One region of the Pseudomonas sp. ES4 genome, then DNA from elsewhere that is predicted to be linked to it. Evidence: predicted binding sites of a transcription regulator. Region 1 holds the regulator's gene; each other region holds the start of a gene.
What was found. Region 1 encodes sigma-54, which starts transcription at its own class of promoters, with help from an activator protein. Its sites were predicted from a motif close to ANTGGCATNNANNTTGCTNT; they were not measured.

Region 1 (7,621 bases):
ATCGAACAGGTCACTGCGCGACAGTTTCGGCAGGTTCTGTCCATTGACCCAGACTTCGCCTTTGGTGGGCCGCAACTGTGCGCCCATCAGCCGCAGCAGCGTAGTCTTGCCACACCCGGAAGGGCCCATGATGCCGGTGACCTTGCCGCGCGGGATACGTATATCGACGTTATTGAAAATGCTGCGCGTTCCGCGCTTGAAGGTCAGTCCCTTCAGCTCGACCGCGTAGGCTTTATCGGCACTCATCTAAACTCCTTGCGATGCAGCCTCTCACTCGGACGCCTGGCTTTCTGGCGAAAGCACATACCTCCCGGGCAGGCCGAACTGGCGGCGAACTATATCACTGCAAAGGCCAAGCGCCCAAGGCCCAAGCCAGGCCATGTTGAGCAACATGAAGGGGTAAAAGCTTCTATTTGGGCGTATTCGGTAACAGGGAATGACAAAGCGCGACGAACTTGCGTGAGGGTTTCGATCATTACCGTTATAATCGCCGCCTTTTCATCAGGCTATACGATTTCTGACATGAGCCAATCCAGCGACCTGATTCAATCAGCACAACGCACCGTCCGCCTCGAACTGGAAGCCGTACAAGGCTTGCTGCCCCGTATCGACGCAGATTTCGTACGCGCTTGCGAGATGATTCTGGCCAGCAAAGGGCGCGTGGTCGTGGTCGGCATGGGCAAATCGGGGCACATCGGCAACAAGATCGCCGCCACCCTGGCCAGCACCGGCACCACGGCCTTTTTCGTGCACCCGGCCGAAGCCAGCCACGGCGACATGGGCATGATCACCCGCGACGACATCATCCTGGCGCTGTCGAACTCCGGCTCTACCAATGAAATCGTCACCCTGCTGCCGCTGATCAAACGCCTGGGCATTCAATTGATCAGCATGACCGGCAATCCTGACTCACCGCTGGCGAAGGCTGCCGAGGTCAACCTCAACGTGCATGTCGAGCATGAAGCCTGTCCGCTCAACCTGGCACCGACCTCGTCGACCACCGCCGCGCTGGTCATGGGCGACGCCCTGGCCGTTGCGCTGCTGGAAGCCCGCGGTTTTACCGCCGAAGATTTCGCCTTTTCCCACCCTGGCGGCGCGCTTGGCCGACGCCTGCTGCTGAAAGTGGAAACCGTCATGCACGCCGGCGCAGAACTGCCCCAGGTGCAACGTGGCACGCTACTCAAGGACGCCTTGATGGAAATGACCCGCAAGGGCCTGGGCATGACCGCGATCGTGGAGGCCGACGGCAAACTGGCCGGGATCTTCACCGACGGCGACTTGCGCCGCACCCTTGACCGGACCATCGACATCCACCATACGACCATCGACGAGGTCATGACCGTCCACGGCAAGACCGCCCGGGCCGACATGCTCGCAGCCGAGGCTCTGAAAATCATGGAAGACCATCGAATCAACGCGCTGGTGGTGGTGGACAAGGAGGACCGACCGATCGGCGCCTTCAACCTGTCCGATCTGCTGCGCGCAGGAGTAATGTGATGAGCACCGACCTGCTGCAACGCGGCAAGAACATCAAACTGGCAGTTTTTGACGTCGATGGCGTACTGACCGACGGACGCCTGTACTTCCTCGAAGACGGCAGCGAATTCAAGACGTTCAACACCCTCGACGGCCAAGGCATCAAGATGTTGATGGCAGCTGGCGTGCAGACCGCTATCATCAGCGGCCGCAAGACCCCGGTGGTCGAGCGACGCGCGAAGAACCTCGGTATTCCACACGTGTACCAGGGGCGCGAAGACAAACTGGTGGTGCTGGACGAGCTTCTTGCCCAACTCAACCTAAGCTATGAGCAAGTCGCCTATCTCGGTGACGACCTGCCGGACCTGCCGGTGATTCGCCGCGTCGGCCTGGGCATGGCGGTGGCAAGCGCTGCCAGTTTCGTCCGTGAACATGCCCACGGCATCACCCAGGCCCGCGGCGGCGAGGGTGCCGCTCGCGAATTCTGCGAATTGATCCTGCGCGCGCAGGGCCGCCTCGATGCGGCAAACGCCGCGTACCTGTGAGCCAACTATGCTGAGCAAAAAGATTCGCAAATTCCTGGTGTTCGGTTGCATCGCAGCGATATTCGCCGCGGTCGGCTACTGGAACATCAGCCCGGAACGCTTCCTCGACAAGCCGGTGGCAAAGATCGATGAAACGGCGATCGACTATTACGCGATCAACGCCCACAGCGTGCAATATCTGCCGGACGGCAAACTGCAATACGAAATGACGTCCGACAAGGTTGAACACCTGAAAGCCACCGAAGTGACGCTGTTGACCAACCCCGACCTGAACATGTTCCGCGGCACCGAGTTCCCATGGCATGTGCAGAGCGAGCACGGCGAAGTGAACCCCGACGGCACCCAGGTCGAACTGATTGACTCGGTGCGCATCACGCGCTTCGACGAGAAAAACCGCAAGACCCTGATTACCACCACCCGCATGACAGTGTTCCCGCAGCAGCAATATGCGCAGACCGAGCAACCCGTTAGAATCGACGGCGCTGGTGGTGTGTCGACTGGCAAGGGAATGAAAGCGTATTTGAAAGAAAGCAGGATACACCTGCTATCGAACGTAAGAGGACAGTATGAGGCTCGTTAAAACCCTCCCTATTTTGCTCGGTCTGAGCGCAGCACTGGGAAGCGTGAGCGCCTGGGCTCTGCCGAACGATCAAGAGCAGCCTATCCGCATCCAGGCCGACGATGCCCAGCTGGACGACAAGAATGGTGTTGCCACCTATAAAGGTGACGTGATCATTACCCAGGGCTCGATGATCGTTAAAGGCAATACTGTGACCATCACCCGCACGCCGGCCGGCGACATCGACGTGGTGACATCGGTGGGCAATCTGGCCTACTTCGAGCAGATGCAGACGGCTGGCGACACCAAGCCGGTTCAGGGCTACGGAGTGACCATCCAGTACCACGCCTCGCAAAACCGCGTCGTACTGATCGATCGCGCCAAAGTCATCGACAAGGACAACAACGTCACCCAAGGCGAGAAAATCGTCTACGACACGGTGAAAAAGCTTGCCAGCGCCGGTCGTGCGACGGGCAACAAGGTTACCGAGTCGCGTCCGCGCATCGACATGGTGATCCAGCCGAAGAAGAAAACCGACGAGCAAAAGGCCCAGTAATGGCAACTCTGAAAGCTCAGCATCTGGCCAAGAGCTACAAGAGCCGCCAGGTCGTGCGTGACGTCAGCCTGTCGATCGACAGCGGTCAGATCGTCGGCCTGCTGGGTCCCAACGGCGCCGGCAAGACCACCTGCTTTTACATGATTGTCGGCCTGGTACAGGCCGATCAGGGCCGCGTACTGATTGACGACCTGGATGTCAGTCACCAGCCTATGCACGGTCGTGCGAAGGCCGGCATCGGCTATCTTCCGCAAGAAGCATCGATCTTCCGCAAACTCTCGGTAGCCGACAACATCATGGCGATCCTCGAGACCCGCAAGGAACTCGACAAGGCCGGTCGTCGCCAGGAGCTGGAAAGTCTGCTGCAGGAATTCCACATCAGCCACATCCGCGACAACCTCGGGATGAGCCTGTCCGGTGGTGAACGCCGCCGCGTGGAGATCGCCCGGGCACTGGCTACCAACCCGAAATTCATCCTGCTCGACGAACCATTCGCCGGCGTGGACCCGATTTCGGTGGGCGACATCAAGCAGATCATCTATCACCTCAAGGCCAAGGGCATTGGTGTGCTGATCACTGACCACAACGTCCGTGAAACCCTGGATATCTGCGAAACCGCCTACATCGTCAACGATGGCCAGCTGATCGCCGAAGGTGACTCTGCCACCATCCTGGCCAACGACCTGGTCAAGGAAGTGTATCTGGGCCATGAGTTCCGCCTGTAAGCACTCAGGTGTCTGGCTGGTTGCCCGGGCGCTTGTCTCGATAAAAAATCAACATTTTTTTATTGTTACAGCGCTCTAGGCAAACGCTGCAGTTTCGGGCATATAATTTGCTTATGTTTGGCGCTCCGGCGCCCTGTAGTGGATGGCGCATGTGCGCCGGCGAATAAGGTGTTAAGCCCCTGCCATGAAACCATCGCTAGTCTTGAGAATGGGCCAGCAGCTGACGATGACACCGCAGCTGCAACAGGCCATCCGCCTGCTCCAATTGTCGACCCTGGACCTGCAACAGGAAATCCAGGAGGCCCTGGAGTCCAATCCGATGCTCGAACGCCAGGAAGAAGGCGACGACTTCGATAACGCCGACCCCTTGGCCGACAAAGCCGAACAGCTACCCAACGCCGATGTTTCGGAACCCTCCTACCAGGAAACCGCCCCGACGGTTGATAACCTCGATGAAGGTGACTGGAACGAGCGCATCCCCAACGAACTGCCCGTCGATACCGCATGGGAAGACGTCTACCAGACCAGCGCCAGCAGCCTGCCGAGCAACGATGACGACGAGTGGGACTTCACCACCCGGACATCGGCCGGCGAAAGCCTGCAAAGCCACCTGCTGTGGCAACTGAACCTGGCGCCGATGTCCGACACCGATCGCCTGATCGCCGTGACCCTGATCGATTGCATCAACAATCAGGGCTACCTGGACGAGACCCTCGAGGAGATTCTCGAAGCCTTCGACCCGGAACTGGACATCGAACTGGACGAAATCGAAGCCGTCCTGCACCGTATCCAGCAATTCGAACCTGCCGGTATCGGCGCCCGTAACCTGGGCGAATGCCTGCTGCTGCAATTGCGCCAATTGCCCGCCAAGACACCTTGGCTGGTCGAGGCCAAACGCCTGGTCACCGAGTACATCGACCTGCTCGGCAGTCGCGATTACAGCCAGCTGATGCGTCGCATGAAGCTCAAGGAAGACGAACTGCGTCAGGTGATTGAACTGGTGCAGAGCCTCAACCCGCGCCCAGGCTCGCAAATCGAGTCCAGCGAAGCCGAATACGTCGTTCCCGACGTGATCGTACGCAAGGACAACGAGCGCTGGCTGGTGGAGCTGAACCAGGAATCCGTGCCACGACTGCGGGTCAACGCTCAATACGCCGGCTTCGTGCGCCGCGCCGACACCAGCGCCGACAACACCTTCATGCGCAATCAGTTGCAAGAAGCCCGCTGGTTCATCAAGAGCCTGCAAAGCCGCAACGAAACCCTGATGAAAGTGGCCACGCAAATCGTCGAGCATCAGCGCGGTTTCCTTGAATACGGCGACGAAGCCATGAAACCGCTGGTCCTGCATGACATCGCCGAAGCGGTAGGGATGCACGAGTCGACGATTTCACGGGTAACCACGCAAAAATTCATGCATACCCCACGGGGCATATATGAACTGAAATACTTTTTTTCCAGCCACGTCAGCACCTCCGAGGGCGGTGAATGCTCGTCCACGGCAATCCGCGCGATCATCAAAAAACTGGTTGCCGCGGAAAATCAGAAAAAGCCGTTGAGTGACAGCAAGATCGCTGGTTTACTGGAGGCACAAGGCATTCAGGTGGCTCGCCGCACCGTCGCCAAGTACCGCGAATCCCTCGGGATCGCGCCTTCGAGCGAACGCAAGCGGTTGATGTAGAGCCACGCCACAGCGTTCCAGTGGCAGGTATTTCTGCCTGCCGCTTTATGCACTGGCAACGAAGGAGAAGCTGTATGCAAGTCAACATCAGTGGACACCAACTGGAAGTGACCGAACCTCTTCGCACTTACATCGGCGAAAAACTCGAACGATTAGAGAGGCATTTCGACAAAATCACCAACGTGCAGGTCACGATGACGGTCGAAAAGCTCAAGCAGAAAATCGAAGCCACGCTGCATATTCCCGGCAATGAAGTGGTCGCAAACGCGGAGCATACCGATATGTACGCGGCGATCGACGCACTGACCGACAAGCTGGATAAACAACTCAAAAAGCATAAGGAAAAGACCCAAAGCCTCCTCCAGGGCGCGACCGGTCGTTAACACTCCCTACCCATGATCCGACTTGAAAGCATCCTGACCCCCGGCCGTTCCCTCGTGAACGTGCCGGGCGGCAGTAAAAAGAAAGCCCTCGAGCAAATTGCCAACCTTATCCATAAAGAAGTACCGGATCTGGAGATGCAAGATGTCTTCGAGGCTCTGATTGCCCGTGAAAAACTCGGCTCAACCGGCTTTGGCAACGGCATTGCCATTCCCCACTGCCGCCTGAAGGGCTGTACCTCGCCCATCAGCGCCCTGATGCACCTTGATGCACCCATCGATTTCGACGCCATCGACGGCGCCCCGGTTGACCTGCTGTTCGTTCTGCTGGTCCCGGAAGCCGCTACCGATGCGCACCTGGAGTTGCTGCGCCAGATCGCCAGCATGCTCGACCGCAAGGAAGTGCGCGAAAAGCTGCGCAGCGCCCCGAGCAATGAAGCCTTGTATCAGGTTGTCCTGGACGAGCAAAACGGTCATTAATCATGCGCTTGATCATCGTCAGTGGCCGTTCCGGCTCAGGTAAAAGTACCGCACTCGATGTTCTCGAGGACAACGGCTTCTACTGCATCGACAACCTGCCCGCCGGCCTGCTGCCGGAACTGGCCGAACGTGCGCTGATCCATACTGAGCTGGCGCAACCGCTGGTGGCCGTATCGATCGATGCGCGCAACTTGCCGAGTCACTTGTCGCGTTTTCCCGAACTGCTGGAAGAAGTGCGCAGCCGGCATATCCAGTGTGATGTGCTTTATCTGGACGCCGACGAAGAAACCTTGCTCAAGCGTTTCTCGGAAACCCGCCGTCGTCACCCGCTGAGCAATTCCAATCGCTCGCTGGCCGAGGCCATCAACGATGAGACCGCCCTGCTCGGGCCGATTGCCGATCTCGCCGATCTCAAGGTAAACACCACCAACCTGAACCTGTATCAACTGCGAGATACCATCAAGCTGCGCCTGTTGAACCAGCCGGAATCCGGTACGGCGTTCCTGGTGGAATCTTTCGGCTTCAAGCGTGGAATGCCGGTGGACGCTGATCTGGTGTTCGACGTGCGCTGCCTGCCGAACCCTTACTGGAAGCCAGAGTTGCGCGATCAATCGGGTCTCGACCAACCGGTTGCCGATTACCTGGCGGCACAGCCGGACGTCGAAGAGATGTTCCAGGACATCTCCACCTACTTGTTAAAGTGGCTACCCCGCTTTGCCGCCAGCAACCGCGCTTATGTCACCATTGCCATTGGCTGCACCGGCGGCCATCACCGCTCCGTCTACCTGACCGAACGTCTGGGCCAGGCCCTGCAAAAATCCCTGAAGAACGTCCAGGTTCGCCACCGCGACCTCAGCTAAAGGATTCACACCGCGATGCCTGCTCTGGAAATTGAAATCATCAACAAGCTGGGCCTGCATGCCCGCGCTTCTGCAAAATTCGTTGGCGTCGCCGGTGAGTTCAAGAATTGCACGATCAGGGTAGGACGCACGCCGGAATCCACGGTCGACGGAAAAAGCATCATGGCAATGATGATGCTCGCTGCGGGCAAGGGCACCAGAATCCACCTGAGCACCGAAGGCGAACAGGCTGATGAGGCGCTGCAGGCATTGGTGAATTTGATCAATGACTACTTCGGCGAAGGCGAATAACACCTCGCCCTGTAGCAGCCGGCGAAGCCTGCTGCTACATATCCGCGCTAAGCCAACGCCGTATCCATCAC
Region 2 (7,621 bases), on a different contig from region 1:
GCATCGGGCTCGCGAGCCACGTATTGCGTCTGCTTCATGCTGCTCTCCTGCTAGGGGATTCGTTCTTGTTGTGTGTACAGCTATGGACCTAGAAATACCTCAACAAATGCAGTGTTGCAGCACGCGAGTCGCGCCGTTCGTAGGAAAATTCGTCGATTTTTGTAAAGTATTCGTTACGGATCAGCCGCTATGGCGCAGGGATTGAGATTTTCGGGTTTGAAATGGCGTGCAGGTGTCACATAATCTTGACGACTAAGTTGGTGTCTGCGCAGAAAAATCCCTGCTCAGGCCCTCGATCACTCCTGTTTCGGGCGTTTTTATGCGTATCAAAGTCCACTGCCAGAACCGCATCGGCATCCTGCGCGACATTCTCAACTTGCTGGTGGAGTACGGGATCAACGTCGCTCGCGGCGAAGTCGGCGGTGAGCATGGCAACGCGATCTATCTGCACTGCCCGAACCTGATCAACATTCAGTTTCAGGCGTTGCGTCCGAAGTTTGAGGCGATCGGCGGGGTATTCGGCGTCAAGCGTGTAGGGCTGATGCCCAGCGAACGTCGGCACATGGAACTCAATGCGTTGCTCGGCGCCTTGGAATTTCCGGTGCTATCGATCGACATGGGCGGCTCGATCGTCGCGGCCAACCGCGCGGCGGCGCAGTTGCTCGGCGTGCGGGTCGATGAGGTGCCGGGGATTCCGTTGTCGCGTTACGCCGAGGATTTCGACTTGCCGGAACTGGTGCGCGCCAACAAGTCGCGGATCAACGGCTTGCGGGTGAAAGTGAAGGGCGACGTGTTTCTCGCCGACATCGCGCCACTGCAATCGGAGCATGACGACAGCGAAGCAATGGCCGGTGCGGTACTCACGTTGCACCGCGCCGACCGGGTCGGTGAGCGCATCTATAACGTGCGCAAGCAGGAGTTGCGCGGTTTCGACAGCATTTTCCAGAGCTCGAAGGTGATGGCCGCGGTGGTGCGCGAAGCCCGACGCATGGCGCCGCTGGATGCGCCGCTATTGATAGAAGGCGAAACCGGTACCGGTAAAGAGTTGTTGGCGCGTGCCTGCCACCTGGCGAGTCCGCGGGGGCAGTCACCGTTGATGGCGCTCAACTGCGCCGGCCTGCCGGAATCCATGGCTGAGACGGAGCTGTTCGGCTACGGCCCCGGCGCTTTCGAGGGGGCGCGGGCCGAGGGTAAGCTCGGTCTGCTGGAGCTGACGGCAGGCGGTACGCTGTTTCTCGATGGTGTCGGGGAAATGAGCCCGCGTTTGCAGGTGAAATTGCTGCGCTTCCTGCAGGACGGTTGCTTCCGTCGTGTGGGCAGTGATGAAGAGGTTTATCTGGATGTGCGGGTGATTTGCGCGACGCAGGTCGACCTGTCCGAGTTGTGCGCGCGGGGTGAGTTTCGCCAGGATTTGTATCACCGCTTGAACGTGCTTTCACTGCACATCCCGCCACTGCGCGAATGCCTCGATGGTCTGACGCCGCTGGTGGAACACTTCCTCGATCAGGCCAGTCGACAGATCGGTTGCCCACTGCCGAAACTGGCGCCAGCGGCGATGGAGCGGCTCAGTCACTACCATTGGCCGGGCAACGTCCGGCAATTGGAAAACGTATTGTTCCAGGCGGTTTCCTTGTGCGAAGGCGGGACCGTCAAGGCCGAACATATTCGCCTGCCTGACTACGGCGTGCGTCAGCCGCTTGGCGATTTCTCACTTGAGGGTGGGTTGGACGAGATTGTCGGGCGTTTCGAGAAGGCGGTGCTTGAGCGTTTGTATTCCGAGCATCCGAGCAGTCGCCAATTGGGCAAGCGGTTGGGGGTTTCGCACACCACTATTGCCAATAAGTTGCGTGAGTACGAAGTCGGCAAAGAACCCGGCAGCGCCTGATCGTTCCCACGCTCCGCGTGGGAATGCCTCAATGGACGCTCTGCGTCCGCTTTGGGACGCGGAGCGTCCCGGGCTGCATTCCCACGCGGAGCGTGGGAACGATCAGCGAATCGGTCAGTAAGGTCGGCACTTGCCTCGAAGCGGCATAACACCGCCGGTTTTTCGTCTTCGACACAATCCTCCAATCCCTCCTGAACCCATCAAGTCCTTTGTTTGCCGGGCCCTGCGCCGCCAGAAAAAAGTTGGTCTGCAAATTGCTTGTGGCTCAGCAGTACAGCGGTGGACGGCAAACGTCCGGCATGCAGAGGAAAGAGTGTGGACAAGTACCTTTATGTGGCAATGACCGGCGCCAGCCAGAATGCACTGGCGCAGAAGGCTCATGCGAACAACCTGGCGAACATCTCCACCAACGGTTTCCAGAAAGACCTGGAGCAGGCGCGTTCGATGCCGGTGTTCGGCGACAGCTTTCCGGCGCGTGCGTTTGCCCTGTCCGAGCGTCCGGCCACCGATTTCTCCCCTGGCGCATTGGTGCAAACCGGTCGCGACCTCGATGTCGCGGTGCAAGGCAATGGCTGGATCGCCGTGCAGAACCCTGATGGCGGCGAAAGCTACGTGCGCACCGGCAGCCTGAACGTCGACGCCCTGGGCGTGCTGCGGGCCGGCAACGGTATGCCGGTGATGGGCAATGGCGGGCCGATTGCCGTGCCACCCGAGCAGCAAATCGAAGTGGGCGAGGACGGCACCATCAGCATTCGTGCGATGGGCGAAGGTCCGCGCGTGATGGCGGAAGTCGACCGCATCAAACTGGTCAACCCGGATTTCAAGAACATGACCAAAGGCCTGGACGGTTCGATCCACACCAAGGACGGCAAGCCGGCGCAGGCCGATGCCGACGTCAAACTGGTGTCCGGCTTCCTTGAGTCGAGCAACGTCAACGCCGTGGAAGAGATGACCTCGGTGCTGGCCCTGGCCAAGCAGTTCGAGCTGCACATCAAGATGATGAACACCGCCAAAGAAGACGACCAGGCCATGGCTCGGGTCTTGCAGATCAGCTAATTATCAGAACGTCGCGCCGTAAAACAGGCGCACGAGGAGAATCGAATGCTTCCGGCTCTATGGGTTGCCAAAACAGGTCTGTCCGCCCAGGACACTAACCTGACGACCATTTCCAACAATCTGGCCAACGTGTCGACCACGGGTTTCAAACGTGACCGCGCCGAGTTCCAGGACTTGCTCTACCAGATCAAACGCCAGCCAGGCGCCCAGTCGACCCAGGACAGTGAATTGCCATCGGGTCTGCAATTGGGTACCGGTGTGCGCATTGTCGGCACCCAGAAAAACTTCACCGCCGGCAGCCTGCAAACGACCGAGCAGCCGTTGGACATGGCCATCGACGGTCGCGGCTTCTTCCAGATTCTGCAGCCGGACGGCACCACGTCCTACACCCGTGACGGGACATTCCACCTCGACTCCAACGGTCAGATCGTGAACGCCAGCGGCTTCGCCCTGGAACCGGCCATTGTCATCCCGAACGATGCCCAGACCTTCACGGTCGGTCGTGACGGCACCGTGTCCATCACCGTTACCGGCAACCCGGCCTCCCAGGTGATCGGCAACCTGCAAACCGCCGACTTCATCAACCCGGCCGGTCTGCAGGCGGTGGGCAACAACCTGTTCCTGGAAACCGCGGCCAGCGGCGCGCCGCAAGTCGGTACCCCGGGCCTGGCCGGTTTCGGCACCACGTTGCAGAACACCCTCGAGACCTCGAACGTCAGCACCGTTGAAGAGATGGTCAACATGATCACCACTCAGCGCGCTTACGAGATGAACTCCAAGGTGATCTCCACCGCCGACCAGATGCTCTCGTTCGTAACGCAGAATCTGTAATCAAGTCTATGAGGCGGCCATGAGGTCGCCTGCAACACCGTGAGGTAGGGTCATGAATCGCTTCGTATCTGTTCTGGCACTGAGTGGGGCCGTCGTGCTCGCGGGCTGCGTTGCCCCGCCGCCCAAGCCCAATGACCCTTACTACGCCCCGGTGTTGCCGCGCACACCGCTGCCGGCTGCCGCCAATAACGGCTCGATCTACCAGGCCGGTTTCGAACAGAACCTGTACAGCGACCGCAAGGCGTTCCGGGTCGGTGACATCATCACCATCACCCTGAATGAACGCACCCAGGCCAGCAAGAACGCCAACTCGCAAATTGGCAAGAACAGCAAGACCGACATCGGCCTGAGCTCGTTCTTCGGTGGCGGCCTGAGCACCAGTGATCCAGTGGGCAGCGGTAGCCTGAGCCTGGATGTCGGTTATGAAGGTGACCGCGCCACCAAGGGCGACAGCAAGTCCGGGCAGAGCAACAGCCTGACCGGTTCGATCACCGTGACCGTCGCTGATGTGTTGCCCAACGGCATCATCGCCGTGCGCGGCGAGAAGTGGCTGACCCTCAATACTGGCGATGAGCTGGTGCGGATTGCCGGTATGGTTCGATCCGATGACATCGCCACCGATAACACTGTGTCGTCGACCCGCGTCGCCGATGCGCGCATCACCTATTCGGGCACCGGTGCTTTTGCCGATGCGAGTCAGCCAGGCTGGTTCGACCGTTTCTTCCTCAGCCCGCTGTTCCCTTTCTAGGTGGCTACGTTGAATTTCAAACACCTGATGGTGGCTGCGATCCTGATGAGCGCAGCTTTCGGTGCTCAAGCCGAGCGGCTGAAGGATATCGCCAGTATTTCCGGCGTGCGTTCCAACCAATTGATCGGCTACGGCCTGGTGGTCGGGCTTAACGGCACCGGCGACCAGACGACGCAAACCCCGTTCACCCTGCAGACGTTCAACAACATGCTCTCGCAGTTCGGCATCAAGGTGCCGCCGGGTTCGGGCAACGTGCAGTTGAAGAACGTCGCGGCGGTGTCGATCAGTGCTGATTTGCCGGCGTTCGCCAAGCCGGGTCAGCAGGTCGACATCACCGTATCGTCCATCGGTAACTCCAAGAGCCTGCGCGGCGGCACCTTGCTGCTGACGCCGCTCAAGGGGATCGACGGCAACGTCTATGCGGTCGCTCAGGGCAACCTGGTGGTCGGCGGTTTCGACGCCGAAGGTCGTGACGGTTCGAAGATCACTGTCAACGTACCGTCGGCCGGTCGTATCCCGGGCGGTGCGTCGGTCGAGCGTTCGGTGCCGAGCGGTTTCAATCAGGGCAACAGCCTGACGCTGAACCTCAATCGTTCGGACTTCACCACCGCCAAGCGCATCGTCGACAAGATCAACAACATGCTCGGCCCTGGCGTTGCCCAGGCCATCGACGGCGGCTCGATTCGCGTCAGTGCGCCGCTCGATCCGAGCCAGCGCGTCGACTATTTGTCGATCATCGAGAACCTTGAAGTCGACCCGGGTCAGGCGGTGGCGAAAGTCATCATCAACTCGCGGACCGGCACCATCGTGATCGGCCAGAATGTAAAAGTTTCCCCGGCCGCCGTGACCCACGGCAGCCTGACCGTGACCATCACCGAAGACCCGATCGTCAGCCAGCCCGGCCCTCTGTCCAATGGGCAGACGGCGGTCGTGCCGCGCTCGCGGGTCAACGCCCAGCAGGAAGCCAAGCCGATGTTCAAGTTCGGCCCGGGCACCACTCTCGACGAAATCGTGCGTGCGGTGAACCAGGTCGGCGCGGCGCCGGGTGACTTGATGGCCATCCTCGAAGCCCTGAAACAGGCCGGCGCGTTGCAAGCCGATCTGATCGTGATCTGAGGACGGCGACCATGGATATGCGCAAGGGCGGTTTGGGGGTCAACAGCAACGATTCGGGTTCCTATTCGGACCTTAATCGCTTGAACCAGCTCAAGGTCGGCGACAAGGACAGTGACGCGAACATGCGCAAGGTTGCGCAGGAATTCGAGTCGCTGTTCCTCGGTGAAATGCTCAAGTCCATGCGCTCGGCCACCGACGCGCTGGGCCAGGACAATCCGCTCAATACGCCGGCCGCCAAGCAATACCAGGAAATGTACGACCAGCAGTTGGCCGTTTCCATGTCCCGTGAGGGTGGCGGTATTGGTCTGGCTGACGTGCTGATGCGTCAGATGTCGAAGAACAAACCGCTGGCCCCGGGCGAGGCCGCTGCCGCGTCAGCCGCCAAGCAAGCTGCCGCGAAAGCCGCCGTGGAAACCCCGATTGCCGCCGGTACGGTTGCCACCAACGGGCCGCTGTCGCGCCTCAATGGCGAGCGTCCGTTGTGGGCTTCGCGCTCGGTGAGCGCGGCAAGTAGTGCGGGCGAAGGCACTCATCGCAATGACATGGCGCTGATCAATCAACGGCGTCTGGCGCTGCCGCCAAAACTGGCCGACCGCTTGCTCGCAGGGCTGGTGCCGTCGGCATCGATTCCTGCCGCGACCGCCACGACGGCACAGAACAACATCCAGATGCCGCAGAGCACCAAGACCGGTGCCGGTCCGCTGTACAACGGCGATTGGCTGGCTTCGCAAGCGGATGCGACATCCAGCGGGCGCCTGCAGGTTTACGGTCGTGCCATGGCGCAAATACCGCTGGCACCGGCGAAGAAAGCGTTCAGTTCCGCCGACGAATTCGTCAATACCATGCTGCCGATGGCCAAAGAGGCCGCCGAACGCATTGGGGTTGATCCGCGTTACCTGGTGGCGCAGGCCGCCCTGGAAACCGGATGGGGCAAATCGGTCATGCGCGCTCAGGATGGCAGCAGCAGTCACAACCTGTTCGGCATCAAGGCCAGCAGCAGTTGGAAGGGCGAATCGGCACGGGCAATCACCAGCGAATTCAGGAATGGCGAGATGGTCAAGGAGACGGCGCAGTTCCGTTCCTATGACTCTTACAAGGACAGCTTCCATGACCTTGTGACGCTGCTGCAAACCAACAATCGCTATCAAGATGTTGTGAAGTCGGCCGATAACCCAGAACAGTTTGTGCGCGAGTTGCAAAAGGCCGGTTACGCAACCGACCCGGACTACGCAAGCAAGATTTCGCAGATAGCCAAGCAGATGACGAGTTACCAGAACTACGCTGCGGCGGGCGCTACCACCACGCCTCTATAGGCATAAGCTATAAGGTCTGAACCATGAGTTTGCTCAACATCGGGATGTCGGGGCTGTCAGCCAGCCAATCGTCGTTGATGACGACGGGTAACAACATCGCCAACGTCGATACCGCGGGTTACTCGCGTCAGCAGACCGTGCAGGGCACCAAAGCCTCGCAGCAGTTCGGCAATGTCTACATCGGCACCGGCACGACCCTGGCCGATGTACGTCGGGTGTACAACAGCTACCTTGACGCCCAACTGCAGACCACCACTTCGCTCAACAGCGATTCGGCCGCGTACCTGGGTCAGGTCACGCCGCTGGACAAGCTGCTGTCGGACAGCGGCACCGGCCTCAATGGCGCACTGACCAAGTTCTTCGCCTCGGTACAGAACGTCAACGCCAAGCCGGGTGACGACGCTTCACGCCAGTTGCTGCTCAGTGATGCCCAGGCCTTGAGCAATCGTTTCAATTCAGTGTCCAGCCAGTTGAACGTGCAGAACGCGAACATTAACGGCAACCTGACGAACATGGCCGATCAGGTCAACAAACTGGCCGCCACCGTGGCCCAGTTGAACCAGAAGATTTCCGAGATTTCCAGCTCTGGCGGCATGCCGAACGAACTGCTCGACGCCCGTAACGAGACCGTACGCCAGCTTTCGACCTTTACCGGCGCGCAGATCGTCGAAC
Region 3 (7,621 bases), on a different contig from region 1:
CCGATCAGCCAGCGCCGCGGGCAAAAACTGCCGAGCTATCAGCGTCTGGAACAGCGTCAGTACGACCTCGTGCTGCTGGACCCGCCAGCCTGGGCCAAGAGCGCTTTCGGCACCGTCGACCTGCTGCGCGACTATCAGAGCCTGCTGAAACCCGCACTGCTGACCACCGCCGACAATGGCGTGCTGATCTGCTGCAACAACCTGGCAAAGGTCAGCATGGACGACTGGCGCGAGCAGGTCTTGCGTTGTGCCGAGAAAGCCGGCCGGCCGGTGCGCGAGTGGACAGTGATGAAGCCGGGCGGCGATTTTCCGTCAATGGATCAGCAGCCGCCACTGAAAACCCTGATCCTCCAGCTCTGAGATTCGGCCATAAAATCAGACAAATCCTATAAAGCAGGATCGCTTCGGAACCAGAAACGCGTGCCATACTCCAACGCACTCCGATTCAGACAGATGAAGCCACACATGCCCAAAGGATTGATCCGCGCTATCGGCGCTCTGTTGACCGCTCTAGCCCTCTACAGCCTGCTGGGGTTTCTGATTTTGCCGGGCATCGCGTTACGGGTGGCCAATCAACAATTGGCCAGTTACGCAACGACGCCCGCGACGATCCAGCGGATCGAACTCAACCCGTTCAGCCTGGAAGTCACCCTGTGGGGCCTGATCATCGGCGAGCCGGGCAAGGAGCAGGTCGGCTTCGAGCGCCTGTACGCCAATTTGCAGATCGACAGCCTCTGGACCAAGGCGCTGCACCTGTCCGATATCGAAATCGACAAACCCAAGACCGAAATCCTCTTCGGCAAGGACGGCAAACTCAATTTGCTCGGCCTGTTCAAAATCCCTGTCAGCGAGCCAACCCCGGCCGACCCGGACGCCAAGCCATTCCCATTGCGCATCGAGCGGATCAAACTGGCCGGCGGCTATGTGCACTTCCAGGACGCACGGCCCAGCGAGCCGATCGAATTCCTCTACGACAAACTCGATTTCGAGTTGAAGAACCTCAGCACCCTGCCGGAAGACAGTGCCGACATGACCTTGATGGCCGTCGGCCCGGGAGGTGGACAGATCGACTGGACCGGCAATTTCAGCCTGATCCCGCTCGCCTCCGAAGGTAAGCTGAAAATCACCGATGGCAAGATGAAATCCTTCTGGCCCTATGTGCGTGACGCGCTGCCACTGGTGCTTGAAAACGGCATTCTCAGCCTGAGCACCGACTACAAACTCAACCTGTCCAAGGAAACCGAACTGCTGTTGAGCAACGTCGCCGTCAGCATCGCGCCGTTCGCGATCAAAGCACCAGACGGCCGGCCGCTGGCGAAGCTCGAGCGTCTGGACATCAGTGAAACCACCGTGGACCTGGCCAAGCAACAAGTGGTCGTCGGCAAGATCCGCAGCCAGAAACTGGAAACCTGGGCCGCCCTCGAGGCGGACGGGCAACTCGATTGGCAGAAACTGTTCGCCAGCCAACCGTCCAAAGCCGCCGTTAAAGCCAAGGCCGAACCGGCCAGCGCCCCGGCCGCCGCCGATTCACCGAAACCCGAGCCGGCGCCACCGAGCAAGCCATGGCAGGTGCTGCTCAAGGACGTGCAACTGCGCAATTACCAGGTGCATCTGGCGGACCGCAAGGCGCAACCCGCCGTGGCGCTGGACGTCGGCCCGCTGAACCTGGACCTGCAGAATTTCGACAGCCTCAATGGCTCGCCTTTTAACCTCAAGCTCGATACGGGCGTGGGCAAGCAAGGCAAGATCACGGCAGACGGTATCGTCAATCTGGCCCCGGTCAGCGCCAGGTTAAACGTACAAACCAGGGACATCGACCTGCGCGTCGCCCAGTCCTATATCAACCCGTTCATTCGCCTGGAACTGCGCAGCGGCATGCTCGGCAGTGATCTGGCGGTCGATCTCAAAAGCACTGAGCCGCTGGCATTCAACGTCACCGGCCGTGCCCAGGTCGATCAACTGCATACCCTCGACACCCTCAAAACCCGCGACTTCCTCAAGTGGCAGCAATTGGTGCTTGAAGGCCTGAACTATCAGCACGGCGACAGCCTGTCGATCGACAAGGTCAACCTGTTCCAGCCTTATGTGCGCTTCATGATCAACGATGACCGCACCACAAACGTCGACGATCTGCTGATTCCGCAACCGCCGGACTCCGGCGCCAAAACGGCTGCTGCCAAACCTGCCGGCAAGGAAAAGCCGCTGGGCATCCACATTGGCGGCATTGCCATCAATGACGGCTCGGCCAACTTCGCCGACTTCAGCCTGACCCCGAATTTCGCCACGGCCGTTCAACAGCTCAATGGGCAAATCGGCACCATCGACAGCCGTCAGGCGAAACCGGCCAGCGTCGATATCAAAGGCAAGGTCGACCGTTATGCGCCGGTCACCATCAAGGGCGCGGTCAACCCGTTCGACCCGATGGCCAGCCTCGACATCGCCACCAGTTTCAAACGTGTCGAACTGACCACGCTCACGCCCTACTCCGGCAAGTTCGCCGGTTACCGCATCCGCAAGGGCCGACTCAATCTCGACCTGCACTACAAGATCACCAACGGCCGACTCCTGGCTGAAAACAAAGTGGTGGTCGAGCAGTTGCAACTGGGTGAAAAGGTCGACAGCCCGGACGCCGTGAGCCTGCCGCTGAAGCTGGCGATTGCCTTGCTCAAGGATGTCGACGGCAAGATATCCATCGAGCTGCCAGTGAGCGGCGACCTGAACAACCCGCAATTCAGTGTCATGCCTATCATCTGGCAGACCCTGCGCAACCTGATCGTGAAGGCCGCAGCAGCGCCCTTCAAAATGATTGGCGGGCTGGTCAGTGGTGGCGGTTCGGAAGATTTGGGCACCGTGTCGTTTGCGCCGGGTTCAAGCGACCTGAGCAAGGACGCCGAAGATTCGCTGGTCAAACTGTCCCAGGCTCTCAAGGAGCGCCCGGCACTGCGCCTGGAAATCGAAGGCACGGCGGCCGCCAGCAGCGATGGCCCGCTGATCGCCGAGCAACGTCTGGAACGCGAATACCAGTACAACTACTACAAAATGCTCCAGCGCCGCGGTGACAAGGTGCCGGCTCAGGCTTCATTGCTGCAGGTACCGGATAACGAGAAAGGTCCACTGCTGGAAGGGATCTACCGCACGCGCCTGAAGACGCAGCCGCCCGCAGAATGGAAGGATCTGGGCAAGGAAGAACGCACGGCAAAAATGCGTGAAGGCGTGATCAAGTTCTGGAGTTCCAGCGACGTTCTCTTGCGCCAGCTGGGCCAGGAACGCGCCAGCAGCATCAAGGATTATCTGGTCGACAAGGGTCAGCTGGCCGATGACCGCGTGTACTTCATCGACGCTAACCTGGGCGAAGCGGAAAGTGACGGTCGGGTGGTTACGCCGCTGCATCTGGACGCCGAATGACAGGCTCGAAATGGCTGATGAGCCTGGCTCTGGCGATAGCCGCAGCGCAGGCTTCGGCAGCCGACACCCTGCGTTGCGGCAGTCAATTGGTCAGTGTCGGTGACAGGTCCAGCGAGGTGCTGCAGAAATGCGGAGAACCGGTCAGCCGTGATCTGTTGGGCTACAAGCGCAGCGCTAACCGCCGGGAAGAGTTTCAAGTGGAGGAATGGACCTACGGGCCCAACGGCGGGATGTATCAGTACCTGCATTTTGAAGGTAATCGTTTGAAGCAGATCACCAGCAAGCGCGGTAACTGAATCCACCACAACATCATGTGGGCACAATTTAATGTGGTTTTGCGCTGCCCCAAATAGAACAGGCCCCTGACACGAATGTCCGGGGCCTGTAATGGCCACATCCTTATGGCCTTCGCATGAACTCTCCTGAGGCGGCAGACGTATTGCTCGGCCCGTCTGTCGCGCCTTCTCCCAGTCCAGGCGAGAAGCCTTGCCTTACTCGGATTTCAGGCCATCAGCAGAGACTGCCTGAACGCCTTTGATTTTCTTGGCGATTGCCACAGCGGTGGCTTTCTGAGCGTCAGTTACCGCAACGGTGGACGACAGGGACACTACGCCTTTGTTGGTTTCGACTTTGATGTCGGTGCCAGGAATGCCTTTTTCAGTCACCAGGTCTGCTTTGACCTTGGTCGTGATCCAGGTATCGGAAGTAGCTTCCTTGACTTCGGTCACTTCACCAGCGGCCAGAACCATTGGAGCCTGGGTAGCCTGGGTCTGTGCAAATGCGACGTTGGCCATGGTCAGGGTCAGCGCGGTAGCAGTAGCGGCAGCGATAGCGAACTTCTTCATACGAGTAACTCCTGTTTTTCATAAAGTCTGCTGCGTGTCTTGTCAGCAGGGTTACAGGAGATAGTGCGAACGCTGTGCCAACTTTTAAATAATCGATAAACACATATAAATCAACGACTTATAAAAACACCTGATTTTCGAAATCATGCAGAATGCATGACTTCGGAATTATCGACATGCAAGTTGCGGGTTTTACCGCAGGCCTAAGGCCATGAATTATTGGAAGTTTTCTCAATTACTCGATTTTTCCCGGAGAGCGAACAAAAAACGCCCCGCAAGGCGTAATGCTGTTCATTTAAGGTTTGGGTCACCGCGTTCATTCAGACAGCACGCGTTATCGTTCACGTCTTTCGCGAGCAGGCTCGCTCCTACAGGGGAATGCGTACGCTTGAAGAGTCAGGTCGAGCGTTAGCTCGCCTCCAGCTTTTGATCTTGAGGTGCACGCCCCATCGGGAGGCCGAGTGGAGGTTCTGCGCAGTGGGCAACCCGGCATGGATGCCGGGTTAGCCGCCCCCGGCCATGGATGGCCGATGGCGGCGGGCCCACGGAGCAGGACCGGAGCGAGGGCATGCCGAGCCTGGGCGAGGCACCGACCGAAAGGGGCAAGAGCCCTTGGTTACTTGGGGCTTTTCCAAGTGACCCGCCGTAAGGGCGGAACCGCCCGCCGCCGTGACCGCAAAAACGGATATGCCCCCGACCCGCAAGATGGGGCACTAGGCAAAACGGTTTTAAATCAGCCTGATGTGGCAGTGGAAGCGGCAGCGGCGCAGGCTTTAGGCGCATATTCAGCATCGACTTCGGTGGTGCATGTCCAGCCAGTCAACGCGCGCGTCAGAGTAATGGACTTATTCAACACCGGACCCGGAGCATTAAGAATTTTGCAAGCAATAGAGCCTGTCCCATCAGCCGCTTTGCCAGTCGCTGACGTCGTGCAGTTGGAGGTCGTTGTGGCGCCACCGATCTTATCCAGTGTCACATCGGTCCCTTGATTCATAAGATCTTCGAACGGCACTTTCAACGCGCTGATCTCAGCCAGCCCCGCCGTGACCTTGGCCCGGGCCTGATACTTGGAATATTGCGGCAACGCAAACGTCGCCAGAATCCCGATGATCGCCACCACGATCAGCAGCTCGATAAGCGTAAAACCTTTCTGAGTATTCATAGACAAGCTCCATGCATGAGTCGAAATCTCATGACCTGAACTAGCCGCAGCACAGCCCATGCCAAGCGTCGCGCGCCCTGTTGGCCGGGACGTGAGGCGAGTGCAACGCCGTTTCCTACCCCCAGAATCCGCACTATCTGACACTTTTTGTCACCTCAACACCGCTGGTTTGGTTCCTCCGCTTGACTAGGCTATAAGTCATGAACTGTCTGCGTCCGGTATCCCAATGAATGACATTGCCCTTAGCGGTCTGGCCAAGCAATTGGTCCTGGCCGAGCTTCTCACTGACCAAAGCGCGCAACAGGCGTATCAGCAAGCCCAGCGCAGCCGAATCTCCCTCATCAGCTATCTGGTGCAGAACAAACTGGTGAAGAGTCGCCAGGTCGCCGAGATCGCGTCGGAACACTTCGGCATGGCCTTGCTCGACCTCAACTGCCTGGACAAGGAGAGCCAGCCCAAGGGACTGATCAGCGAGAAACTGATTCGCCAGCACCACGCCCTGCCCCTCTGGCGGCGCGGCAACAAGTTGTTCGTGGGGGTTTCCGACCCGACCAATCAGCAAGCCATCAATGACATCCAGTTCAGCACCGGGCTGAATACCGAAGCCATCCTGGTGGAGGACGACAAGCTCAGCGATGCCATCGAAAAATTCTTCGATAACCAAGGCACCGGCCTGGAAGACATGGCTGACGTTGACCTCGATGGCGTGGACATCGAGTCGATCGATGACAACAGACAAGACGCCATTGCCGGCCAGGATGCCGATGACGCGCCCGTGGTGCGCTTCGTGCACAAGATGTTGCTGGATGCGATCAAAAGCGGCTCTTCCGACCTGCATTTCGAACCCTACGAAAAAACCTACCGCGTGCGGATGCGCACCGACGGTATTTTGCGTGAAGTGGCCAAGCCACCGATCCACCTGGCCAGTCGCATCGCCGCGCGGCTGAAAGTCATGGCCAGCCTCGACATCTCCGAACGACGCCGGCCCCAGGACGGGCGGATCAAGATGCGCCTGTCCAAGACCAAGTCCATCGATTTTCGGGTCAACACCCTGCCGACCCTGTGGGGCGAGAAAGTGGTGATCCGGATCCTCGACCCGTCCAGCGCACAAATGGGCATCGATGCCCTCGGTTACGAGCAGGACCAGAAAGACCTGTACATGGCCGCGCTGAAGCAACCCCAGGGCATGATTCTGGTGACAGGCCCCACCGGGTCGGGCAAGACCGTATCGCTCTACACCGGGCTGAACATTCTCAACACCGTGGACATCAACATCTCCACCGCCGAAGACCCGGTGGAGATCAACATGGAAGGCATCAACCAGGTCAACGTCAATCCCAAGCAGGGAATGGACTTCGCCCAGGCGCTGCGCTCATTTCTGCGACAGGACCCGGACGTGATCATGGTCGGCGAAATCCGCGACCTCGAAACCGCCGAAATCGCCATCAAAGCCGCCCAGACCGGTCACCTGGTGCTGTCGACCCTGCACACCAACAGCGCCGCCGAAACCCTGACGCGCCTGCACAACATGGGCATCCCGGGTTTCAACATTGCCACCTCGATCAGCCTGATCATTGCCCAGCGCCTGGCGCGCAAGTTGTGCAGCCATTGCAAGAAACCCATCGAGATTCCCCGGGAAGCGCTGCTCAAGGAAGGCTTCCCCGAGGAACGCATCGGCTCATTCACGATCTATGAACCGGTCGGTTGCGATCTGTGCAACGGCGGTTACAAAGGGCGAGTGGGGATTTATGAAGTGGTGAAGAACACGCAGGACCTGCAACGGCTGATCATGGCCGAAGGCAATTCACTGGAAATCGACATCCAGATGCGTAAAGACGGCTTCAACGACCTGCGCACATCGGGCCTGCTCAAGGCCATGCAAGGCATCACCAGCCTTGAAGAAATCAACCGGGTCACCAAGGACTGAATATGGCGGTCAAAGCAGCAAAAATCAGCGTCTACGCCTGGGAAGGCACCGACCGCAAAGGCACCAGAATGACGGGCGAGTTGAGCGGCCAGAACCCGGCGTTGATCAAGGCCCAGTTGCGCAAGCAGGGCATCACCCCCGGCAAGGTACGCAAGAAATCCACCTCGATTTTCAACCTGGGCAAGCGCATCAAGGCCCAGGACATCGCCCTGTTCACCCGGCAGATGGCGACCATGATGAAGGCCGGCGTGCCGCTGTTGCAGTCCTTCGACATCATCGGCG
Region 4 (7,621 bases), on a different contig from region 1:
CGGGCTGACGCCTTCGCGAGCAAACCCGCTCCCACAGTAAATCTCTTTTGTACCAAAAATTAATGGCCACTGAAGATCACCTGTGGGAGCGAGCCTGCTCGCGATGGGGCCCTTACAGTTTCAGCTGCCCGATAGCCTTGCTCAGTTCCCCGGCCAACGCCGCCAGCTCATTGCTGGTCGTCGCCGAATCCACGGTCTGCTGCACGGTGTTCTCGGTCACATCCCGAATGCTCACCACTGCGCGATTCATTTCTTCGGCCACATGGCTCTGCTGTTCGGCTGCCACCGCGATCTGCGTATTACTTTCGCGCATCTGCGCGACAGCGCTGGTGATCTCCGCCAACGCTGCTCCAGCCTCCTGAGCCTGTTGCACGCAATCGTCGGCCTTGAACGAGCTTTCCTGCATGAAATCCACCGCGTCCCGAGTCCCGGCCTGCAACGCCGAAACCATGATCGTGATCTCGTCAGTGGAGGTCTGGACACGTTTGGCCAGGTTGCGCACTTCATCGGCGACCACCGCAAACCCGCGCCCCATTTCGCCGGCACGGGCCGCTTCAATCGCGGCGTTCAGCGCCAGCAGATTGGTCTGTTCGGCAATGCTGTGAATCACACTGACCACGCCGTTGATCTTCTGACTGTCCTCAGCCAGACGCTGGATCATCTCGGCAGTCTGTTGCACTCCGCTGGACAGGCCGGCAATCGACTTCTGCACCCGACTGACCACTTCCTGCCCGCTACCGGCCAGGGTGTCAGCGGTTTGCGAGAGGTCGCGGGTGGCGCCGGCGTGCTGGGCAATGTGATAGACCGTGGCGGTCATTTCGTTGATCGCCGTGGCGGCCTGATCGGTTTCGCTTTGCTGGCCGAGCATGCCGTGACGCACCTCGTTCATGCTCGACGCCAGCCGCGCCGCGCCGACATCCAGTTGTCGGGCGGTGCTGGCGACGGTGTTGACCACCCGCTGGTATCCGGCCTGCATGGCGTTGAAGGCATTGGCCATCTGCCCGACTTCGTCAGTGCAGGCCAGCGGCACGCGGGCGGACAGGTCGCCGGTTTTCTCGACGTGGAGCATCACGTCCTTCAGCGTATTGAGTTGGCTGAGCAGGAAGCGGATCAACAATTGCGAAGCGCCGAGCATCGCCAGCATCAGGACCGCCACCGCCACGGCGTAGTTGGGAAAACGCTCGCCAAATACCTGGGCCAGGCTCGGGCCTTGGGCAATCACCGCAACCTGGTTACCCTCCGTGCGCGTGAACACTTCAGCGCCCATCAACGGGTTGTCGCCGAACAGCGGCATGGCATTGATGGCGACCCAGCCGTTGGTATCGGCCAGTTCCAGTACCGGTTGCCCGTTCAGCGACGGTGTCTGCCCGCGACTGAACGTCAGCACGTTATCGGCCTTGGGGAGCGGCTGCCCGGCGGGCCAGGCGTTGAGCAGTCGCGCCTGGGCTTGTGCCGATGCCTGAGAAGCATGACTGCGGGCCTGTTGTTCGAGCTGTACGGCGTACAACACCAACAGCAAGGTCGTGACGAAGGCGACGGCGTTGACCGCCCAGAATTTGTATTTCAGCGAGATATTGCTAAGCCAGGCACCCATGGAGGTCTTCTCTGATAGCGGAAACAGTTTTGGCAAGGTGCCAGTATTGTGCCGCTACTGAGGGGGCTGGATCTTGATGTGGGTCAACAACCCCGGCCCTGCTCGCGCACAGGAATTGCGGGGCGTAATGCGCTATCCTTCGCGCCTTCAAAATTCCCTCGCTACAGGATTCCGCCCCATGAAAGCCGCACTCGTCGAACTCATCAGCAAAATAAGCTCCGGCTGCATGAGCGATGACGAAATCCTCAAAGTCGCTGACGAAGCGGCCCAGGCCTACGCCGATCCCGAGGCTTTTCTGACGGCCAATCCGGATATCAACTACGACGAAACCTTCCCGATTCCGCTGGGCGAGTGGGTCGTCGTCGGCAGTCTTCCAGAGACCGTGCTGTTCCAGGCCGACACCTATGTGGACCTGTTCGCGCAGATCGTTTCCTCGTTCGGCCCCGGGGTCGATTTCAATATCAAGCCCAAGCAACTGGCCAAGACCGAAGCCCTGACCGCGCTCAATCGCATTCAGGTGCAGATGGGCAGCATGAACAAGGAAAACGGCGGTTACACACTGATGAACTTCAGTCAGTTGCTCGACGACGAACTGCAAGTGGTGCTGGTCTACGGCAATGATGTGCCGCGCGTACTGGAGTTGTGCGCCCAAGTCGGCATCGCTGCCGCACCCTCGCTCGAAGCCCTGAAAATCGCCGTTCACGTTTAAAACACGGAACCCTCGCAAGGCCCGGCTATCCTAAGAGTGCAAACCACTCTTAGGGAGCGACACCATGGGTTCCACGTTCAACGGTCTGATTGGCCTGATAATTCTTGCCCTGGATATCTGGGCAATCATCAACGTGCTCAAAAGTGGTGCCGACACAGGGATGAAAATCATCTGGGTGCTGCTGATCCTGCTGCTGCCAGTGCTGGGCCTGATCATCTGGGCCATCGCCGGGCCACGAGGCAACGTCCGGATCTGACGGCGTCTTCAGGCGCCAAGCCAGAAAGGGCTCTCTCAGGTTGTGTGAAAACACACCGCGGAGAGTCCTTTTTTCATGCTTCACTTATAGAAGGTCCGGTTGAACGATTGGCCGGGGAAGGATGTCGAGATACATGTAAGCCCATCCATGGGTTTTATCGAGGAGGCACTGATGCAAAAGTGGAAAGTCACTTTCGTTGATGATCACGGTGAACAAGTTGACGAGGTGTTCGAGAGCGATGAATGCCCGAACAACGAACAAGCCGCGAAGCTCATTCGCGCCCGCTGTCTGCCTGTGGCTGCCGAACTGGACCTCAACGATCTGGAAGGGCGCGCCGATGATCCGACTGTCAAAAGTCTGAAAACCCAGAACAGCATTGAAATCCTCAGCATCACGCCAATCTGAACATCTCCTGTCACATTTCTAACCAGGCCTTGGCAGTGGCTCTATCTTGAGGCTACTCTGCAACCGAGATCAGCGAACGGATCGCTAAGGTCTGGTCTTGTCAGCTACATGCTTGCTTCCCACCGGCAACGTTGTTGCCGCATCGCTCGCCCCATTCGGTTGCGAGTGCCGGGATTACGGAAAGTCTATCCATCAGTCTGAGGGGGACGTTTCATGAGCACAGCCTATCAAGAAGACATCAGCACCAGCGTGTTGCGCCGCATGAAAGAAGGCGGCTTCGACTTTTCAAGATTCCATCCCATCGAGTTCTACGCCATTTTTCCGGACGAGGAGCGGGCGCGCAGGGCGGCAGGGCATTACTGTGGTGAATCCTTGAATGCACAAATCAGCGTGCGCGATGACGGCGCGTGGTACCTGGAACTGAGCAAAGTGATGTACGCCACTTATGACGGCATCGGCGATTTCGAGCAGGATTTCGAGGCGGTGGTCGAGCCTTTGGGCGGCATCATCGAAGGATGGGGCGTCAAGCAGGAGGTACGAGGGCGACTCGCATAACTTATGAACAGTGACAACACTCAGCAACGGCTGACCTTCGGGTTGGCCGTTTTCGTTTTCGCGGTTTGAAAGACAAAAGATCGTGTTTTTGATTCATAACGTTTCAACGACGCAAAAAAAAGCCGCCTAAACAGGCGGCCAAAGGGAAGTTCGTCAAGTTTTCCAGCGAATGCGCGGATTATCCGCATCGCCTCCCGGGCAGTGAAATCAACTCTGGCTATGCTGGTGATAGGCAACAACATTGCTTCGCAATGAAGCGGGGGCGATCAGGTGGGGGCATTTACCGCACAGGATTGGTGCGGTGCGTGCAATGCGATTATTCAACTGATTGATATCAAAGCGTTTATGCCGATGGCACGGGCCTTGCGAAGGCCTGCATGTCCGGGTGACAAGGAGTACGGCATGATCCGCACCTATTTTGATGAGATGTACGATGCCGGCGGCCAGGTCCGCCCGCATTATCGGGAGTTTGCCCGTTGGCTGGCCGAAACGCCTGACGAGCTTTTGGCACAACGGCGACGCGAGGCCGATCTGTTGTTTCATCGCGCCGGGATTACATTCACGCTCTATGGTGATGAGCAAGGGACAGAGCGCCTGATTCCCTTCGACACCATTCCCCGCAGCATCCCCGCCAGTGAGTGGCGAGTCGTCGAGCGCGGCTGCATTCAGCGGGTCAAGGCGTTGAACATGTTCCTCGCCGACCTCTATCACGAGCAGCGCATCATCAAGGCTGGCATCATTCCGGCCGAGCAAGTGCTGGCCAACGAGCAATATCAGTTGGCGATGCAAGGGCTGGATTTGCACCGCGATATCTATTCCCACATCTCCGGTGTCGACCTGGTGCGCGATGGTGACGGCACGTACTACGTGCTCGAAGACAATCTTCGTACACCGAGCGGCGTGAGCTACATGCTCGAAGACCGCAAGATGATGATGCGATTGTTCCCCGAACTGTTCGCGGCCCAGCGCATCGCACCGATCGACCACTATCCCAACCTGTTGCTCGATACCTTGAAAAGCTCCAGCCCGATCGACAACCCGAGCGTGGTGGTGCTGACGCCGGGTCGTTTCAACAGCGCGTTCTTTGAACATGCGTTTCTGGCCCGGGAAATGGGCGTTGAGCTGGTGGAAGGCGCGGACCTGTTCGTGCGCGATGACAAGGTGTTCATGCGCACCACGGACGGGCCGAAAGCCGTCGATGTGATCTACCGTCGCCTCGACGATGCATTCCTCGATCCGCTGGCGTTCAACCCGGACTCGATGCTCGGCGTTCCAGGGCTGTTGTCGTCGTACCGTTCCGGCAATGTCGTGCTGGCAAATGCCATCGGCACCGGGGTCGCGGACGACAAGTCGGTGTATCCCTTCGTCACGGACATGATCCGTTTCTACCTGGATGAAGAGCCGATTCTGAAGAATGTGCCGACGTGGCAGTGTCGTAATCCCTCCGAACTGTCCCACGTACTGGCCAATCTTCCGGAACTGGTGGTCAAGGAAACCCAGGGCTCCGGCGGTTACGGAATGCTGGTGGGGCCGGCGGCGACGGCGGCGGAAATCGAGTCTTTCCGCGAGCGGATCAAAGCCAAGCCCCACGCGTACATCGCGCAACCGACGTTGTCTTTATCGACCTGTCCGACCTTTGTCGAAAACGGCATCGCTCCACGCCACATCGACCTGCGTCCGTTTGTATTGTCTGGCCGCGAAACCCGGGTTGTGCCCGGCGGTTTGACTCGTGTTGCCCTGCGCGAAGGCTCCCTGGTGGTGAATTCATCCCAGGGCGGCGGAACCAAGGACACCTGGGTGGTCGAGGATTGAAGGAAGCCTGCCATGTTAAGTAGAACTGCCTCGGATTTGTATTGGATGTCGCGTTACCTGGAGCGAGCGGAAAACCTCGCACGGATGCTCGACATCAGTTATTCGCTGTCGCTGATGCCGCAAGATGGCCGTGGTGACGGCCTGCACGAACTCGCCATGCCGTTGTTGATCACCGGCACCCTGGACGATTACCTGGAGCGCCACGGCGATCTGCATGCTGAACGGCTGCTGCATTTCTTCGCTTTGGACGCGGCCAACCCGGCGAGCATCTACAGCTGCCTCGGCGCTGCGCGGGCCAGTGCCCATGCGGTGCGTGGGCGAATCACCGCCGACATGTGGGAAAACATCAACGCCACCTGGCTGGAAATTCGCGGGATTGCCGATCAAGGCTTGAGTCGCTACGGCATGAGCCGTTTCTGCGAGTGGATCAAGGAACGTTCCCACCTGTTCCGCGGCGCGTCCTACGGCACGATCATGCGTAACGATGCGTTCCGCTTTATTCGCCTGGGGACGTTTATCGAAAGGGCCGACAACACGTTGCGCCTGCTCGATGCCCGTTACGAAATGGCTGGCGATCAGGCCGAGGCGGTCAGTGATGGCACCGCTCACGCCTATTACCAGTGGAGCGCTTTGCTGCGGGCGTTGTCCTCGTTCGAGGCCTACACCGAGATCTACCGCGACGCACCCGGCGCCCGGCATGTGGCCGAACTGTTGCTGCTGCGCGCCGACGTGCCGCGTTCATTGCGCGCCTGTACCGAAGAAATCGACCAGATCCTCGCCCAATTGCCGGGGGCCAACGGCCGTCCCGCGCAACGTCTGGCGGCGGAAATGGACGCACGCCTGCGCTACACCGGTATCACCGAAATTCTCGACGAAGGCCTGCACGCCTGGCTGACCGAGTTCATCCCGCTGGTGCGCCAGTTGGGTAACGCCATACACAGTTCCTACCTGGAGGCTGCATGAGACTTTCCATTAGCCACGAGACCACCTATCACTATGAAGATCAGGTGCGGGCGAGCATCCAGTACCTGCGACTGACCCCCCACGACAGCGAGCGCCAGCACGTGCTCAGTTGGCAGCTCGACTTGCCGCGCCCGGTGCGCGCGCAACTCGATCCGTTCGGCAACATCCTGCACGTGCTGACCATGGACGAGCCCCACGAGGCGATCATCATCGGCGCCCGGGGCCAGGTGGACATCGACGAATTGCGCGAGGCGGAGCATGAAAGCCAGTCGGCGCTGCCGTTCCTGCGTTTCACGCGCCTGACCGAAGCCGACGAAGCCCTGCGTGCGTTCGCCGAGAAGGCGTGCAAGCAACGCCGGGATCGCACGGCGCTGATCGACTTGATGCATGGCCTCAACCAGCACATGACCTACACGCCGGGCTCCACCGAAGTGGATACCAGTGCCGCCCAGGCCTTCGCCGGGCGTTCCGGCGTCTGCCAGGACCACACCCACGCGTTTCTCGCCTGCGCTCGCAGCCTGGGCATTCCTTCGCGTTATGTGTCGGGCTATTTGTACAGCGAGAATAGCGAACACCTGGCCAGTCACGCCTGGGCGGAAGCCTGGCTCGATGACGCCTGGTACAGCTTCGACGTGACCAATGAACTGGCGCGGCCCGAGCGTCATCTGAAACTGGCGGTGGGCCTGGATTACCTGGATGCCTGCCCGGTGCGTGGCATGCGGCGTGGCGGTGGGTGCGAGCAGATGCATGCGAAGGTGTTCGTGTCACCGACGCCGATGCCGGTTATCTCCGTCCAACAGCAGTAACCTACCACCGATCGTTCCCACGCTCTGCGTGGGAATGCCTCCACGGACGCTCCGCGTTCGGCTTTGAATGTGACGCAGAGCGTCACGGGCTGCATTCCCACGCGGAGCGTGGGAACGATCACTGAGCAGGCTCGCTCCCACAGGGGGGGAGTGTCAGGGCTTCGTCTTGCGCCCAGCCATGTGCTTCAAATACCCCACCAACCTCTCCAGATCCTCGTCCGGCAACACCGACGCCGAGAACCCGGGCATCTTCGCCTGAGGCCACTGGCGCAAGCTCTGCGGATCACGAATGTAGCGCTTGAGGAAATCCGCGCCGAAGTACTCGGTCGGGTTAAACGGAATGTTCAGGTCAGGCCCAAACTGCGCATCCCCAGCGCCGTTCAATCGGTGACACGCCAGGCAATTCTTCTGAAACAGCGCAAAGCCCTTGTTCACCGGATCGTCAGCCTTCAACGCCGGATCGGGCCGCAGGGCAGGGAAGCGCTCGGCCACCGGCGCCATGCGCTTGATGCTCGTGACTT

Region 2: ACQ4OB_RS21505 (flagellar basal body rod protein FlgF) is a predicted target of sigma-54. The motif match lies at 2,127-2,146, and genes of this name have one in related genera.
Region 3: ACQ4OB_RS05730 (pilin) is a predicted target of sigma-54. The motif match lies at 5,459-5,478, and genes of this name have one in related genera.
Region 4: ACQ4OB_RS16345 (circularly permuted type 2 ATP-grasp protein) is a predicted target of sigma-54. The motif match lies at 3,870-3,889, and genes of this name have one in related genera.

The regions. Positions count from the first base shown of each region.
Region 1 covers NZ_JBOBDO010000033.1:26,726-34,346, forward strand. Annotated here, with positions in the region: gene ACQ4OB_RS25515 (ATP-binding cassette domain-containing protein) at 1-246, opposite strand, end outside; gene ACQ4OB_RS25520 (KpsF/GutQ family sugar-phosphate isomerase) at 523-1,497, shown strand; gene ACQ4OB_RS25525 (KdsC family phosphatase) at 1,497-2,021, shown strand; gene lptC (LPS export ABC transporter periplasmic protein LptC) at 2,029-2,601, shown strand; gene lptA (lipopolysaccharide transport periplasmic protein LptA) at 2,588-3,136, shown strand; gene lptB (LPS export ABC transporter ATP-binding protein) at 3,136-3,861, shown strand; gene ACQ4OB_RS25545 (RNA polymerase factor sigma-54) at 4,046-5,539, shown strand; gene hpf (ribosome hibernation-promoting factor, HPF/YfiA family) at 5,614-5,922, shown strand; gene ptsN (PTS IIA-like nitrogen regulatory protein PtsN) at 5,935-6,399, shown strand; gene rapZ (RNase adapter RapZ) at 6,402-7,259, shown strand; gene ACQ4OB_RS25565 (HPr family phosphocarrier protein) at 7,275-7,550, shown strand; gene ACQ4OB_RS25570 (ZIP family metal transporter) at 7,598-7,621, opposite strand, start outside.
Region 2 covers NZ_JBOBDO010000021.1:98,809-106,429, reverse strand. Annotated here, with positions in the region: gene phhA (phenylalanine 4-monooxygenase) at 1-38, opposite strand, end outside; gene ACQ4OB_RS21510 (sigma-54-dependent transcriptional regulator) at 320-1,885, shown strand; gene ACQ4OB_RS21505 (flagellar basal body rod protein FlgF) at 2,201-2,941, shown strand; gene flgG (flagellar basal-body rod protein FlgG) at 2,987-3,772, shown strand; gene flgH (flagellar basal body L-ring protein FlgH) at 3,825-4,520, shown strand; gene ACQ4OB_RS21490 (flagellar basal body P-ring protein FlgI) at 4,548-5,636, shown strand; gene flgJ (flagellar assembly peptidoglycan hydrolase FlgJ) at 5,648-6,949, shown strand; gene flgK (flagellar hook-associated protein FlgK) at 6,973-7,621, shown strand, end outside.
Region 3 covers NZ_JBOBDO010000003.1:303,135-310,755, reverse strand. Annotated here, with positions in the region: gene ACQ4OB_RS05750 (class I SAM-dependent rRNA methyltransferase) at 1-360, shown strand, start outside; gene ACQ4OB_RS05745 (DUF748 domain-containing protein) at 454-3,405, shown strand; gene ACQ4OB_RS05740 (DUF2845 domain-containing protein) at 3,402-3,701, shown strand; gene ACQ4OB_RS05735 (BON domain-containing protein) at 3,897-4,250, opposite strand; gene ACQ4OB_RS05730 (pilin) at 4,984-5,412, opposite strand; gene pilB (type IV-A pilus assembly ATPase PilB) at 5,639-7,339, shown strand; gene ACQ4OB_RS05720 (type II secretion system F family protein) at 7,342-7,621, shown strand, end outside.
Region 4 covers NZ_JBOBDO010000013.1:135,826-143,446, forward strand. Annotated here, with positions in the region: gene ACQ4OB_RS16320 (methyl-accepting chemotaxis protein) at 113-1,594, opposite strand; gene ACQ4OB_RS16325 (hypothetical protein) at 1,773-2,303, shown strand; gene ACQ4OB_RS16330 (PLDc N-terminal domain-containing protein) at 2,368-2,559, shown strand; gene ACQ4OB_RS16335 (hypothetical protein) at 2,731-2,964, shown strand; gene ACQ4OB_RS16340 (ribonuclease E inhibitor RraB) at 3,178-3,519, shown strand; gene ACQ4OB_RS16345 (circularly permuted type 2 ATP-grasp protein) at 3,922-5,331, shown strand; gene ACQ4OB_RS16350 (alpha-E domain-containing protein) at 5,344-6,294, shown strand; gene ACQ4OB_RS16355 (transglutaminase family protein) at 6,291-7,100, shown strand; gene ACQ4OB_RS16360 (c-type cytochrome) at 7,254-7,621, opposite strand, start outside.